DNA from 3 places in the Mesorhizobium sp. WSM1343 genome. Region 1 is predicted to be linked to each of the others. Evidence: riboswitches for the same ligand, from Rfam matches in the RefSeq annotation. Region 1 holds a riboswitch; each other region holds the start of a gene.
The links. Region 1 has a riboswitch for thiamine pyrophosphate ahead of thiB (thiamine ABC transporter substrate binding subunit). Riboswitches for the same ligand answer to the same signal wherever they lie in the genome.
Positions count from the first base shown of each region.

Region 2: another riboswitch for thiamine pyrophosphate. It lies ahead of AC0NIL_RS15405 (YkoF family thiamine/hydroxymethylpyrimidine-binding protein); the one in region 1 lies ahead of thiB (thiamine ABC transporter substrate binding subunit).
Region 3: another riboswitch for thiamine pyrophosphate. It lies ahead of thiC (phosphomethylpyrimidine synthase ThiC); the one in region 1 lies ahead of thiB (thiamine ABC transporter substrate binding subunit).

Region 1 covers NZ_CM148370.1:1,381,154-1,386,422, forward strand. Annotated here, with positions in the region: gene AC0NIL_RS06650 (ABC-F family ATP-binding cassette domain-containing protein) at 1-1,524, opposite strand, end outside; gene AC0NIL_RS06655 (thiamine diphosphokinase) at 1,526-2,185, opposite strand; TPP riboswitch at 2,273-2,387, shown strand; gene thiB (thiamine ABC transporter substrate binding subunit) at 2,431-3,429, shown strand; gene thiP (thiamine/thiamine pyrophosphate ABC transporter permease) at 3,438-5,063, shown strand; gene thiQ (thiamine ABC transporter ATP-binding protein) at 5,056-5,269, shown strand, end outside.
Region 2 covers NZ_CM148370.1:3,162,616-3,167,884, reverse strand. Annotated here, with positions in the region: gene AC0NIL_RS15410 (ABC transporter permease) at 1-423, opposite strand, end outside; gene AC0NIL_RS15405 (YkoF family thiamine/hydroxymethylpyrimidine-binding protein) at 516-1,124, opposite strand; TPP riboswitch at 1,115-1,228, opposite strand; gene AC0NIL_RS15400 (hypothetical protein) at 1,412-1,729, shown strand; gene msrA (peptide-methionine (S)-S-oxide reductase MsrA) at 1,799-2,317, opposite strand; gene AC0NIL_RS15390 (glycosyltransferase family 39 protein) at 2,400-3,947, opposite strand; gene AC0NIL_RS15385 (hypothetical protein) at 4,247-4,954, shown strand; gene AC0NIL_RS15380 (hypothetical protein) at 5,040-5,269, opposite strand, start outside.
Region 3 covers NZ_CM148370.1:5,809,150-5,814,418, forward strand. Annotated here, with positions in the region: gene AC0NIL_RS28285 (hypothetical protein) at 1-136, opposite strand, end outside; gene AC0NIL_RS28290 (hypothetical protein) at 230-499, opposite strand; gene AC0NIL_RS28295 (hypothetical protein) at 748-1,026, shown strand; gene AC0NIL_RS28300 (DUF4365 domain-containing protein) at 959-1,885, opposite strand; gene AC0NIL_RS28305 (Ros/MucR family transcriptional regulator) at 2,490-2,948, shown strand; gene AC0NIL_RS28310 (hypothetical protein) at 3,235-3,450, shown strand; TPP riboswitch at 4,025-4,141, shown strand; gene thiC (phosphomethylpyrimidine synthase ThiC) at 4,245-5,269, shown strand, end outside.

The DNA of each region.
Region 1 (5,269 bases):
GGCTCTCGCCCGCGCCTTGCGGTCGTCCAGCTTCGTGCCGCCGCGCTGCGCCAGCATGTCGGAGTAGCCGCCGGCATATTCGATCCAGCGGCCTTCACCATCCGGCGCGATCAGGCTGGTCACGGTGCGGTCGAGGAAATCGCGGTCGTGGCTGACCAGGATGACGGTGCCGGCGAAACCGGCGACCAGTTCCTGCAGCAATTCCAGCGTCTCCATGTCGAGATCGTTGGTCGGCTCATCGAGCACCAGAAGGTTTGCGGGACGGGCCAACACGCGCGCCAGCAGGAGCCGCGCCCGCTCGCCGCCGGACAACTCGCGCACCGGCGTGCGCGCCTGCTCCGGCTTGAACAGGAAATCCTTCATGTAGGAGACCACGTGGCGCTGCTCGCCATTGATGACGAGGTTCTCGCCGCGCCCATCGGTGAGATATTGTGCCAGCGTCTCCTGCGGGTCGACCGCCTCGCGCTTCTGGTCGAGCGTGGCGATCTCCAGATTGGTGCCGAGCCGCACCGAACCGGCGTCCGGCTTCATCTCGCCGGTCAGCATCTTCAAGAGCGTGGTCTTGCCGGCGCCGTTCGGCCCGACCAGGCCAACGCGATCGCCACGCTGGATGCGGGTCGAAAACGCCTTGACCACGGTGAGATCGCCAAAGCTCTTTTCGATGTTTTTCGCCTCGATCACCAGCTTGCCGGACTCGGTGGCGTCGCTCGCCACCATGGTCGCCGACCCTTCGGCCCCGCGATGACCGCGAAAACGCTGGCGCATGGTCTGCAACTCGCCGAGCCGGCGCATGTTGCGCTTGCGCCGCGCCGTCACGCCGTAGCGCAGCCAATGCTCTTCGCGAACGATCTGGCGACCGAGCTTGTGCTGCTCGCGTTCTTCTTCCTCCAGAACCAGGTCGCGCCATTCCTCGAAATGGCCGAAGCCCTTGTCCAACCTGCGGGTCTGGCCGCGATCGAGCCAGACCGTGGCGCGCGACACGCGTTCGAGGAAGCGGCGGTCGTGCGAGATGACGATCAGCGCCGAGGAGGTGCGGATGAGTTCTTCTTCCAGCCATTCGATGACCGAGAGGTCGAGATGGTTGGTCGGCTCATCAAGCAGCAGGATATCGGGCTCCGGCGCCATGACGCGGGCAAGGGCGGCGCGCCTCGCCTCGCCGCCCGACAGGTCGTTCGGACGTTCCTCACCCGACAGGCCGAGATGCTCCATCAGATAGCTGGCGCGGTAGGGATCGTCGGCGGGGCCAAGCCCGGCCTCGACATAGGCGCGGACAGTGGCAAAACCTTCCATGTCGGGCATCTGCGGCAAATAGCGGACGGTCGCCGAAGGCTGGCGGAACACTTCGCCGTCCTGCGGCTCGATCAGGCCGGCGGCGATCTTCAGCAGGGTCGACTTGCCGGACCCGTTGCGGCCGACCAGCGCGATCTTGTCGCCGGCCGAAGCCGTCAAGGCGGCGCCATCGAGCAGCGGCGTGCCGCCGAAGGTCAGTTTTATCCCGTCGAGGTTGAGAAGGGGCGGGGCCATGTCAGCTTTCAGGTAAGGGATAGGGATGAGCGAGCAGCATCGCGCGGCCATGGCCGAGCGCGATTTCGAGGCGGCCCCCGGTCTTGTCGGACTTGACCTCGTTGGAAATGGTCAGCGACGAACCGAACGCCACCTTGACGTGAGCGAGCGGCCATTTGGCGCCGGTGACGGTCAGGCCGTCGAGCTCGGAAAAGCCGAGCACCGAAAACAGCGTGCCGTCGGCATAGTCGAAGCCGGCCGTTCCGCGCAGCAGGGGGATGCCTTCCTGAGCGCCGCTGGTCAAAAGCACGTCCGTTCCCGCCTCCGCCAGCCGCAGGGCGAGCGACAGATGCAGAAAAGCGTGGTCGGCGCGCTTGCCGCCAAAGGCGCCGGCCAGCACCAGGCGGGTCGCGCCGCGCTCCAGTGCCGCGGCGACGGCAAGTTCGCCATCGGTCTGGTCCTTTTCCGCCGGGAAGGTCCGGCGCGGCACGGAAGCGAGATCGTCCGGCAGGTTCGCCGGCACCGAATCGAAATCACCCACCCACAGCTCCGGCACGAGACCCAGCAACCGCGCATGACCGATGCCGGCGTCGGCGGCGATGACGCGGGAGCCTTTGACCTGACGGTCGAGCCGTGGCGTACGGATGAGATCGCCGCCAAGCAGGATGGTGAATGTGCTCATATCGTGTGGCCCTTACCAGCCCGGCACGGGAAACGGAAGGCGGCAAACTCCCGCTTGCATGGCGGATCGGCCCGGCCTATGTGTCGAAACGCTCTAACGGGGTGCCGGACGCGATCTTCGCGGACCGGCTGAGAGGCAGTCTCGCCAACCCGCTGAACCTGATCCGGTTTGTACCGGCGGAGGGATTAGACGTTTCGGACAGTCCGACGCCTCAATTCCTTTCAATTCGAACGAAGGAGGCGCCGATGCGCACGCTTTTATACGCTCTTGTTTCAGCAACGGTCGTGGCCTTGTCCGGGCCCGCCTTGGCCAAGGACAAGCTCACCGTCTACACCTATGAGAGTTTCACCGCCGACTGGGGGCCGGGTCCCGTGGTGAAGAAGGAGTTCGAGGCCGAATGCGGCTGCGACGTCGACTTCGTCTCGGTCGCCGATGGCGTCGCGCTGCTCAACCGCGTCAGATTGGAAGGCGCATCGACCAAGGCCGATATCGTGCTTGGCCTGGATACCAATCTCACCGCCGATGCCAAGGCGTCAGGCTTGTTCGCGCCGCATGGCGCGGTGACGGATGTCAATGTGCCGGGCGGCTGGAGCGACGACACGTTTGTCCCCTTCGACTACGGCTATTTCGCTGTCGTCTACGACACGCAGAAGATGAAGACGCCGCCGAAGAGCCTGAAGGAGCTGATCGAAGGCAGTGCCAACGACAAGATCGTCATCCAGGACCCGCGCACCTCGACGCCAGGCCTCGGCCTGCTTCTTTGGGTCAAGTCGGTCTATGGCGACAAGGCACCCGAGGCCTGGGCCAAGCTCAAGGCCAAGGTGCTGACCGTGACGCCGGGCTGGAGCGAGGCCTATGGGCTGTTCACCAAGGGCGAGGCGCCGATGGTGCTGTCCTACACGACGTCGCCAGCCTACCACATGGTCGCCGAGAACACGGAGCGCTACCAGGCGGCCTCCTTCGAGGAGGGCGAGTATCTGCAGATCGAGGTGGCGGGTATCACCACGACAGGAGCCAAGAATCCGCTGGCGGCCAAGTTCATGGCCTTCATGACCGGGCCGAAATTCCAGGATGCCATCCCCGAGACCAACTGGATGTTCCCGGCAGGCAAGACCGACAAGCCGCTCAATTCGGCCTTCGACAAACTGGTCAAGCCAACGAAGACCTTGCTGTTCAGCCCGCAAGAGGTCTCTGCCAACCGCAAGGCCTGGGTCGATGAATGGCTGGCGGCGATGAGCAAGTAGGCAGCGCGATGGCGCCGGCGCATTCCACGGATTCCCGCGTCAGTGCCGGCATTGTCGCGCTCGCTGCAATCGCGCTGCTGATCGGCGGCGCGTTTGCCGGCCTGCTTTTCGAGGGCGCCCATGATTTCTCGGGCGCCTGGGCAGCCTTCGATCCCTATCTGCTTCGCGTCATTCGCTTCACGCTCTGGCAAGCGGTCCTGTCGACGCTGCTTTCGGTCATCCCGGGGCTGTTTGTGGCGCGCGCTCTGTCGCGGCATCCACGTTTCTTCGGCCGCGCCTTCATCCTGCAGATCTTCGCCGTGCCGTTGGCGCTGCCGGCCATCGTTGCAGCGCTCGGCATCCTGGCGCTTTATGGCCGTGCCGGCTACTTCGCCGGCGTGCTTGCCGTTATCGGCGGCGGAAGCTGGCCGGGCATCTATGGCCTGTCCGGCATTCTCGTCGCCCATGTCTTCTTCAACCTGCCGCTGGCGACGCGGCTGTTCCTCGAGGCGCTGCAGACCATACCGGCCGACCAATGGCGGCTGGCGAGCCAACTCGGCATGGCGGCCCGGCCGGCGTTCCGGCTGATCGAATGGCCAACGCTGCGCGCCGCACTGCCCGGCGTCGCCGGGCTTGTGTTCATGCTCTGCATCACATCCTTCACGATCGTGCTGACGCTCGGCGGCGGGCCGGCCGCGACGACGCTTGAGGTCGGCATCTACCAGGCGCTGCGCTTCGATTTCGATCCCGCGCGGGCCGTTGCACTGACGCTGCTGCAGATCGCCTTGACCTTTATCGTGGTGCTGGCACTGACGCGGCTAGGCGCCAATGTGGCCGGCGACACCAATTTGCCGGTCGCGCCACGCCGCTATCTCTCGGTCAATCGGAGCGAGACCTGGTTGAACGCGCTACTCATCGTCCTGGCGCTGCTGTTCGTTGTCGGGCCGATGGCGGCAACCGTGATGGCCGGATTGAGTGCCGATCTCGCCCGCTTGGCCGGCGAGGCCACTGTCCGGCAGGCAACGCTGACCAGCGCGGCGCTCGCCTTCCTGTCGGCGCTGCTTTCGGTGATGCTGTCGCTGGCGCTGACCATGGCGCGGCGGGCGCTGGCGCTGACCCGCCGTGCCGGCGCAAAGACACTGCTCGAACACGCGACCGATACAGGCGCCGGTTTTGTCCTGGTCGTGCCGCCGATCGTCGTCGGCGCCGGCTGGTTCCTGTTGTTGCGCCATGTCGGCGATGTCTTCGCCATCGCTCCGGTCATGGTCGTCACCGTCAACGCGGTGATGGCGATGCCGTTTGCGCTCCGCGCCGTGCGTCCCGCCTATGATGCAGCGAGCGAGCGTCACGAACGGCTCTGTGCACAGTTCGGCATTGCGGGCTGGAACCGGCTGATGCTGGTCGACTGGCCGTCGCTGCGGCGACCGCTCGCCACGGCCTTCGCTTTCGCCATGGCGCTGTCGCTCGGCGATCTCGGTGTCATTGCCTTGTTCGGCAGTGATTCCGTGCAGACATTGCCCTACCTTCTTCTGGCTCGGATGGGCAGCTACCGCACCGAGGATGCCGCCGGCCTCGCACTGCTGCTCGGCCTCGTCTGTCTCGCGTTGATCGTGGCGGCGCACTGGCTGGGAAGGGAGGAGGTCCGTGATGCGTGAAAAGGCGGCCAACGGGCTCGCGAAGGGCGCGCCGGTGCGGCTGGACAAAGTGTCGTTCAGCTACGGCAGTTATGGCAGCTATGGCGAGGCGCCGCTTGTTTTCGATGTCGAGTTTGCCGCGGCGACGATCACCGCCATCATGGGGCCGAGCGGTTCGGGCAAGTCGACGCTGCTCAATCTGGTCGCCGGCTTCGAGACCCCACGGT
Region 2 (5,269 bases), 1.8 Mb from region 1:
GATCTCGGCCTCGGTCGCCTCATAGCCTTCGACCAATGCGACCAGCATCGGAAAGAAGGTGACCAGCGCCACCAGCATGATCTTGGGCGCCAGCCCGAAGCCGAACCACAGCACCACCAGCGGCGCGACCGCCACCAGCGGCAAGGTCTGGCTGACGATGAAGACGGGAAACAACGCACGCCGCAGCGGCTGGAAGAAGTCGACCAGCATCGACAGCACGAAGGCGGCGCTGAGCGAACAGGCAAAGCCAAGCAGCGTGGCACGGATGGTCGGAACGGCATTGTCGACCAGCGCCTCGCGATTGAGCATCGCTTGCTCGAAGACGCGTGACGGCGCCGGCAGTATCGTGGCCCTGATGCCGGAATAGGTGGCATAAAGCTCCCACGCCAGCAGGAGCAAACCGGCCGAGATCATGGCCGGCATTGCCTTGACGAGAAAGCTCGCGATCGGGCGCGAAGCGACTGATGATGAGACCACGGGAGATAACCTTTGACGGCCGCGAGAGCGGCGCGGCTTCAGACGGCCGACGGGCTGTTGGCCGAGACCGTGACGTCGAGGGTTACGTGGCCAGCGCCTGGTCCGAAACGGCAGAAAGCCTCGTCCAGCGCCGAAAAGATCGCACCGGCATCACCGCGCAGTTTCGTGCAGAAATGTTTGGAGCGCTCATAGACGCCGGACTGCTTGAGAAAGTCTATGCAGCCGTAGATCTCGTCCATGTGGTCGTCTGTGCCCATCACATAGAGCGAGAACTGCGCCGCCGCAGGCTGGCCGGTGGCAGCAGCATTGCGCACCGCCGCGATGGCCGCGTCCTTGCGCGGGCCGAGTGGACCGACGGGCCCGCCAAACGCATCGGAGCGGCAGATCGGATCGTCCGGCTCGCCAGGGCAGCCGCGCGAGATGGTGGCCGACAACACGCAATGTTTGCCGCTGCGTGCCGCCGCCACGAAGAGGTCGCGCATGGCAGGAAACAGCACTTCGGGCGGCCCGACCAGCAAGGTCGAGATGTCGTCGGTCTCGATCCTGAGTTTGTCGCGCCAGGGATCGAGCGCACCGAGCGCGCCAAGGATGACACCGACGAAATCGTCGGTCATGGGATATAGGGAAATCTGTGCGCCTGAAAACATCGCCCGCCTCGCTCCGCTGGTATTACCCAGATCAGCTTCTAGGGTCTGTGGGCTTGCCGCCCCCGTCTCAGCCCCGACCGTACGGAGCACCCCTGTGGATGTGCGCCTTAAAGCATCATTCGAGTTGAAGGAAAAGCCGTTTTTTTATCGCACTGCGCCAAAAGCATTGCGCCAGGGCGGGAGCAGTTGGCTCTGCCGGCGCGAGAATTTATCGGGAACCTTCACCAGGCCGCGAGGTTGTCCCACCAGTCGCTACGCGACGAGTTCACAGACAATGGAGACAAACCATGTTCATGAAAATCCTCGCAGCTTCGGCGCTCACCATTGGCCTGGCGACATCGGCCATGGCGCAGAGCAATGGCACAAGCGGCACCGACGGATCCGGCGGCAGCGGCAAGTCGGTCACCGTCGACCCAAATACGCCGGCTTCGCCGAACACGGTAGACCCCGGCACGACCAACAGTACGACGGTAGCACCGGGCACCACGAATTCAAACGCGGATGAAAATTGCCCTGCCCATCCGCAGGGCGCACAGCCCGATGCCAGTGGAACGTCGCCGGGCACCACCGCGCCGACAGTTAATGACAACCATTGCGGCAAGTAGGAATTGCAATGAAAAGAAGCCGCGGAGCGAGCGCTCCGCGGCTTCTCAAATCCTGTCGTATCAGTGTATCTACGGCACCGCTTTTTCCCGAACCGGCAGCTTCCACCCCGGCCTGACGAAGTGGCAGGTGTATCCGTTGGGATATTTCTCCAGATAGTCCTGATGCTCGGGCTCGGCTTCCCAGAAGGGGCCAACGGGTGCGACTTCGGTGACGACCTTGCCCGGCCACAGGCCCGAGGCATCGACATCGGCGATCGTGTCCTCGGCGATGCGCTTCTGTTCGTCGCTGGTGTAATAGATCGCCGAGCGATAACTCGTCCCGACATCGTTGCCCTGGCGGTTGCGGGTCGTCGGATCGTGGATCTGGAAAAAGCGTTCCAGCAGCGTGCGATAGCTTATGATGGCCGGATCGAAATTGATCTCGATGGCTTCGGCATGGCTGCCGTGGTTGCGGTAGGTGGCGTTGGGCACGTCGCCGCCGCTGTAGCCAACACGGGTGGAAATGACGCCGGGATAGCGCCGTATCAAATCCTGCATACCCCAGAAGCAGCCACCGGCAAGGACTGCGCGTTCGGTCGAAGTCGCCATATCACGTCTCCTCAAAGGCAAGTTTGTCTGGACATAGATGGGCATTGTCACCTGCTTCGTCCAGCGGACCGGCGGATCTGCTTCAGTTGCTCGGTCGGGCGAGGCCGTCGATAGCACCCGGCAACTGCCGCGCGCCAGGCGGAATGGCTGCGAAGCTGATCGCCACCGGCGGCGCCTTGAGCGACCAGTCGAAAAGAACGGTTTTGACCGGGATGTCGCCCACCCACGCCTGCAGATAAGATGGCACATCGCGCCCGGGCCAGACCAGCAATATGCCATGCTCGCGCAGCCGCTCCTTGGTGATCCAGGGGGCGTACTGCATGTTCAGTTCGGTGAAGATCGACGGCTTGTCATAGGCATTGAGGCCCGCCAGCGGCGCAATAAGGGCATGGCCGCCGACGATGTCGAGCCGATCGGGCGTCGCAGCGTGCCAGACAGCCTCTGCCTCATCCGAGATCTTTTGCGCCGGCCAGCAGACGGCGTCCATGCGCCCACGCAGATTGCATTTCGTCCAGCGGATGCCCGCATAGGCACCGGATATGCCGACAATGGAGATGAGCGCGCAGATCGCCAGCTTTCGCATCTCGATGGCGCCGAGGCGATGGCCCAGCAAGGCGAGCGCCACAACGCCAGCAAGATTGTACATCGGCGCGCCCCAGGCCTCGCCGGCGCCGGTGAACAGGGACGCCACCATGACGAGGATCGCCGGGCCAACCCCCATCCACAAGAGATAGACCAGCGTGCCGCGCCCGACGGGCTTTTGCGGCGCGGGCGAGCGCCGCAGCAGCCCTGATATCGCCAGCACCAGAAGAAAGCCGCAGAGCCCGGCCATCTGGACGCCGATATAATAAAAGCGGGAGCGATGAGCCACCACCCACTGATCGCGCCAGGCGGCATAGGTCAGCGGCAGGAAATCGACGCGGCAGAGTTCGGCGGCCAGTGGAGCGGCGACAGCGCCGAAAACCGCGAGCCCGAGCCATGGCCAGGGCGTGGCGAGCCGACTGCGTGCGCGTGTGTCCGACAGCAGCCAGATCGCCCCGAAAAGCAATAATAGGCCGGTGGAAAGCTTGGCATAGAGCCCGACGCCCGACACCAGCCCGAGCGCCAGCCACCAGCCCGGCCCACCACCACGGCCCGCACGCCACAACAGCCAGCAGATAGCGGCCCAGAAGGGCATCTGCGCGTAGTCATGATTGAACTGTGGGGTCGGCCAGCCGAAGAAATAGAGCGACGGCATCAGAAGCACGGCGGCCAGCGCGCGGGTTCGCCCGAGCATGTCGCGGGCCAGCAGATAGACTAGCACGAAAGTGGCCGAGATCGTTAGCTGAGCCACGAGATATTGCGGCCAGCGGAACGATCCGGTCAGAAGATGGCTGATCTCGAGCAGCCAGCCGGGAAGCTGTGGATGCTTATAGGTCAACAGCACCCATTCGCGGCCCCACATGAAGCCTTCGACGACATCGTTGGGCGGTGACACGTCGACAAGCGCGGGCGCCACGGTCCAGCACAGGATCTGTGTCAGGCATAAAAGCGCTAGGCCGGCTTCTGGATAGCGCGTCAGCCCCTGCCAGATCGACGACTGCCGCCAGTCGCCTGGAACAGAACTGCCGACCGGCAGCCAACCGTTCATGGGTTCGTCGATTCGCGTCATGCGGTGGATAAATCACACCGGACGGTTTTTGGAACAGCCCAGAACTCGAAGCTTACGAAAATGTATACTTGGGCGACCATGGCAAAACCAAGATTGAGGCAGAGTTTCGCGCCACCATGCCGCCTCTCTCATCATCACATGCCAGCAGGACAACAATGGAACACGCCGTCCCGGGGCGCCCTGAACATGCCGGGCACGGCGGATCGGGCGTGATCGCGGCAGGCGTCGCCTACGCCTGACCGGTTCCCGTCCCCAAAAAAGCATCCAGGATTTGATAAATGCGCCACCACCATGCCGTCATCCACTACCGTGCGCTCGATTTCTGGATGGCCCGTGCGGCCGTTCTCGTGATCATCTGCCTGCAGCTTCTGGTCATCAACAATCTCTCATTCGGGCCGCGCTGGCTAGCGCCCGCGCTGGAGGCCGCTCTGCTGCTGCCCTTGTCGGTGGCCACCGCCTGGACACAGGCCGCCACCCGCAAGGCGGTCGAGAACCACGAGTGGCATGCGATCGGCCAGTTTCGGGTCATGATCCGCAGAACAGCCCTGACCATGACCGCCATCATCAGCATCATGAACTGCGGTTCGCTGGTCCTGCTGGTGCGTGCCTTGCTGGAGGGCCATGCCGGCAACAGCGGCACGACGCTGCTGATCGACGCACTCAACATCTGGGTCACCAACGTCATCGTCTTTGCCTTGTGGTTCTGGAGCACCGACCGCGGCGGCCCGCCGACCTGCGGCCTCGTCAAGCTTGCGCAGGCCGATTTCCTGTTCGCGCAGATGACGTTGAACGACCGTGACCTCCGAGATTGGCTGCCCGGTTTCGTCGATTATTTCTTCCTCGCCTTCACCAATGCGACAGCGTTTTCACCCACCGATACCTTGCCCCTTTCCCAGCGCGCCAAGCTGCTGATGATGGCCGAGGCCATGATCTCGCTGCTGACCATCGCGCTGGTCGCGGCACGCGCGGTCAACATTCTCGCTTGATCGGCCCGACACGCGAAATAGCCCGCCCGGCGCACCGGAACGGGCTATTTTGGGTTGCCTTCGACAGTTGAAATGCAGCGCCGGACTAGTGGCGCTTGCCCAGCCTGTAGCTGTTGCCGCCCAGCAGGTTCACGCCGAGCCCGCTCAGAACGCCACCGACGATGCCGGTCTTGTTGCCGTTCAGAATGCCTGAGACGACATTGCCGCTCAGGATGTTGTTGCCGCTGAGCACGTCGTTCAGCGCGGTGATCTTGCCAAGGTCGATGGACGGCGAAACATTGATCAGGCTGCTCGAATTGCCTCCCCAGCCGCCCG
Region 3 (5,269 bases), 1.9 Mb from region 1:
ACACCAAGTGGTCAAGGAATGCCGTGTCTGCGAAACAGTGGAGCCTCCAATTTTCATACTCGCCGCCCGGCCAGATCGCCTGCACTTGGCGCGTCCTGTGGCGCAGCCCCCGTTCATCGCAAAACTTCTTGATCAAAGCGAAGTTCCGGTCGACACCAGATCATCCGGCAAGGCGACCTGAACGGCCATTCGCGGTCGATCCTTGCCGGTGTAGGGCCGCCGCTGCGCGTTACCACGCCGGCTCGGAAAAACTGTCAGCCTGAAGCCGCATGGCCGCCAGCGTCAGAGCAATCGCGGTGTTGGCCGGGGGCTTATCCATGTAAAGGCGGCCGTCGAAGTAACGCCATGCCGCCACGCTCCTGTCGTCATCGTCTTCATCGTGCTCCAGATCAATGATCCGCGCATCGCAGGGCTCTTGGTCGATCTCGATCTTCCAGCCGGTGAGTGATTTCTCGGCAATTGCGGCCACCTCGGCAAGATTGGCGGTGAGGTAGGGCAACCTATTTCGGCAGCCTCTTCCGGCGTTCCGGGCTCATTCACCCAACCCATCACATAGCAGATGTCGATTTCTAGTTGCCGATCAGGTCCGACGGCGGTTTCAAGGCGCTCTATGATCTGAGGATAGAGCTCCTTCCTTTCGGGCCACGTCGCCGGATTGACCGTTTTCACTTTCGGTTCATCCGGTCCGACAGCTGTGGATGTGGAATATGCCGGATTCACGACATCGAGTTCAACCCTGCAAAGTCGGTGAACTGTCAAGCAAAGTCGTGCGCGCTCTTTGTTGTCCTGATGCGTGAGCACAAGTTAGAGCCATACATGCAGTCGCCTGAGGTCTTCGTTAGCAAGATCACACAACACGCGCGCGACCCCCGGCCTCACGAGACATATTGGAAGCAACAGCGGTTGGTGAACCCGCTGGTGGCTCTTTTTGGGTCCACTCGCGACGACGCAGGGTCGCTCAGCCGATCCAGTCACCCTTGGCGTTCTCCCGGTATACTGATTTGCCCTCATAATATTCTAGGCTGACGTTACCATCGGCATCGACATCACCGACGATTTGATCGTCGCGCTTGAACAGTAGCCGCCTGAACTCCACGGCAGCGTCGCTCGAAACAAGCGCCTGAATATCTGCATTTAGCCAAAGAGATTCAATTGAGTCGGCAACGAAGCAGAGTATGAGTCTAGACGAATACACCAAGTTGCTAGAGAGATGGCGGATTGCGTCACGGACCTCTTGGATCTCAAATCGCCCGTATCTGGCGTAGAGCCAGTGCAGCATCATGGTGTCGTCGCCGATCTTTATGAGGTGCCGATACCAATGGTAATCCCGGGGCATCTGGAAGATGCCGCAGAACTCGACGCGCTGGGCGTTCGCTGCGTGAACCCAGCCTTGCACTGCCAAGCCGACAACTTCGAGAAGATGGTTGCGGCGAGCGATTTGCTCAAGGTCGTAGCCGGAAGTCGCCAACCGATTCCGCGTGGGGATGCGCATCTTCCATCCTGCTTCTAACACCGTCACCGCTCCTGGGCTAAACTCCGCCCAATACGCTTCCCGCGTCACCGGGTCGCAAATCACCACCAGCACCGGGAGCGAGAAGTCGGACCAGTATTCTAGATGCTTCAGCTCTCCACGATAAATGAAGGCATCGTCATCTATCCCGCGGAAAAAACTCTCTCCGCACTTGATTTGGACGGCGACAAGCCGACCGGTGCCCCGGCGCTTCTCGTCCTGTTTGTCAACCAACTCGATTTCGCCATCGATGCCTAAGTCACGCCGCTCGCGAGGCCGAAAGATGTAGCGCAGCTCGTCATGGACGATCCCGTCCACTATTCGAACGCCCAGCGCCCCAAGTTCGGATTCATCGGTGACTATCGGTCGTGCCATGGCATCCTCCTGACCGCGATATCAGGTGCCGGAGCCAATCGCGTCAAGTACGATAGCCAGTCCATTTGGTTATCACCGACCGTAAAATCCGGTGCCTTCGACAGCCGCGTCTGCTTGCCCACTTACGCTGAGTGTTGGAAACTGAAGGAAAGGCGGCTTTCGGGATCGCTGACCTTTGTTCGGAGCGACTGTGATGAGGCGCGAAGCGGCCGTTCACAACGTAAAGAGCTTGGGGAGCGTGTTCCCGCGCTCTCAGGGAAGGCGCACGTGCCAGAAGTCGATGCCCTCAAAGCTATCCAAACCCGAATTTAGCGACGCCATTGTCCATAAGAAACCGCAATTCAGGCTGAGTCGCGACCCAGAAAGTTCGAAAAGCTTCCAAGAACCCCAACCAAACCGGATGCTGAGCAAGGCGACTTCGCTCCAAGAACCGCCTTAGTTCTACTGTCGCGAATACTCCTGAAATAACATCAAGGGTTGTCCGAAGACCGTGCGAACTCTGCGTCGCCTCCACTGCAATTCGATAGACCAGGCTTGTGAGGGCGGTTGCGTCGTTGATCATCAACCAATAGAGAGGGGATAAATCAGACAAAAGGACCAACCAATGACCAACCCAACCAGTACCCGCGCTGCCGAACTAGCTGAGTTAACCGCCGACATTGTCTCAGCATATGTCAGCAACAATCCTTTGCCGGTGGCTGGCTTGCCGGAGGTGATAGCATCGGTTCATGCTTCGCTGTCCGGACTTGGCACGCCGATCGCGCCTGTTGTTGAACCGCAAACTCCTGCGGTCAACCCGAAGAAGTCGGTGACGCCAGACTTCATTATCTGCCTCGAAGACGGCAAGAAGTTCAAATCCCTAAAGCGGCATCTTAGCACGGACTTCGGCCTGACACCGGATGCCTATCGCGCCAAATGGAACTTGCCGCACGACTATCCTATGACAGCTCCGAACTACGCCGCTCAGCGCTCGCAATTGGCGAAGTCCATCGGGCTTGGCCGCAAGGCTGAACCCGTCGCACCAGCCAAAAAGGCACCTGCGAAGCGGAAAGCCAAAGCGTAGTCCGCCACCACCTGACGCGACGGAAAGACTCAGCTATGTCTGGAGAGCGGCGGACCTGAAAAGGACCGTCTGGCCGGCGCCATTCGGGCAACCTCCTAGCGAGGGCGCCGGTCTTTTTTCCTAGCGAAGTTCGTCTTGTCAGGATATCTGCACTTAGAACCAGTGGGGAACGGGGCGTGACAATTAGGGCGATGCTGTCTTTTGCCCCGAGAACAATTTTTCCCGAGGTTGGCTGATCGGCGATTGTGGCCTTCGCCCAATAAATGTTCAGGTCGCCACAAGCGACTTGATTGTCAAACGCAGTTATCCGACCAACCGGCTTGCGGTCGAAGATGCGCTCGACAAAGAGAATTTCGGCCATGAGCCGGCCGCTCAGCACGAAGAAGAACTCGACACCCATGACACCGAGGTTGATATCAGAAACGGGGAAGAAGTGGCCGATCAACACCAGTGCGATCGACAGGCCGCGCCATCCATCGAGATAGGTCAGCCTTGTTCTTGACGATGTATCGGCGGCGGACAGGGACACGACAAGCTGCGTCGCCGAGATATCCGTCATGCCGTTGCCTTCGCATTCCAACGATGCGAGGGCTGCAGATGCTCCTAGTCCGTTCGCATTCCTCGAAGCATATTGCAGCGCAATAGAGAGCGAGATGGCAACACTGTGGCGTTTACGGCCGTTATATCCGGGAGCGACGAAAAGGGCCGCGAAGACCCCTTCCCCAGGGTTGCCAACCCCAAGATCGGCAATCGGTATCTCAGTTGGCGGCAGCCACCGCGCGACGATGAGGATGAGACGGCGTCTCACCTTGTATGGGATCCTCCTCGCATTTGGTGCAGGACTCTTTTTCGGGTGTCTCCTTTAGTTGGGTCAAGCGGCTGCCGGCGGTCGGCTCTGTGGGGGTGGATAGGCGCCGCACCGGTACGTTTTGAGGTCAAGGTGACCGGGGCGAACCACGGGCTAAGCCGAGCTCAATCCATGGTCCTATCCGGAGCAATGCCGCCAGCTAGGCGATAGCTGCTTTCGACCGGACCCGAATGCGCTTGACAAATCGGAGCCGGCCCGTTCAACCTGGGGCATTGACCAGGGGAGTCCCGGCAAGGGGCTGAGATACTGCTGGCTTTCGCGGCGCAGTGACCCGTTGAACCTGATCCAGTTCATACTGGCGTAGGGACGGTGCAAGCGCTTTGCGGGAGTTTACGCCCGAGGTCCTGTTTCAGCAGGTCAACAGAAGCGTCTTTTCATCCTTCCGGCACAGAACTGGGTCTCCAATGCATGAGCAAAGGAGCCTCACGATGAATGCCATCACCCCTGCGGTCTCGACGGGACCACTGCCCGCCTCGCGGAAAATCCACAAGCCCGGTGCCATCCATCCCCACATCAGGGTGCCGATGCGAGAAATCTCCCTCCATCCGACGGCGGGCGAACCGCCTGTCACCGTCTACGATCCGTCCGGTCCCTATACCGACCCGACTGTCGAAACCAGCATCGAAAATGGCCTTGCCCGACTTCGCCACGAATGGATTACGGCACGCGGCGATGTCGAGGACTATGACGGCCGCCACGTCCGGCCGGAGGACAACGGATTTGCGGCGGGCGAGCGGCTGACGCCGGAGTTTCCAATTCGGAACCGGCCGCTCAGGGCCAAGCAGGGCAAGGCGGTGACCCAGCTTGCCTATGCGCGCGCCGGCATCATCACGCCCGAAATGGAGTTCGTCGCCGTCCGCGAGAACCTTGGCCGCGACATCTGGCGTGGCAAGCTTGAGCGCGACGGTGAAAGCTTCGGCGCGGCTATTCACGATTTCGTCACACCGGAATTCGTGCGCGACGAGGTGGCGCGCGGGCGCGCGATCATTCCCGCCAACATCAATCATCCCGAGAGCGAGCCGATGATCATCGGCCGCAATTTCCTGGTGAAGATCAACGCCAATATCGGCAATTCGGCGGTCACCTCCTCGATGGCGGAGGAAGTGGAAAAGATGGTCTGGGCGATCCGCTGGGGCGCCGACACGGTGATGGACCTGTCGACCGGCCGCAACATCCACAACATCCGCGAGTGGATCGTTCGCAATGCGCCGGTGCCGATCGGCACGGTGCCGCTCTATCAGGCGCTCGAAAAGGTCAACGGCATCGCCGAGGACCTGACCTGGGAAGTCTACCGCGACACGCTGATCGAGCAGGCCGAGCAAGGCGTCGACTATTTCACCATTCACGCCGGCGTGCGGCTGCACTACATCCCACTGACCGTTGACCGGGTCACCGGCATCGTCTCGCGTGGCGGCTCGATCATGGCCAAATGGTGCCTGCACCATCACCGGGA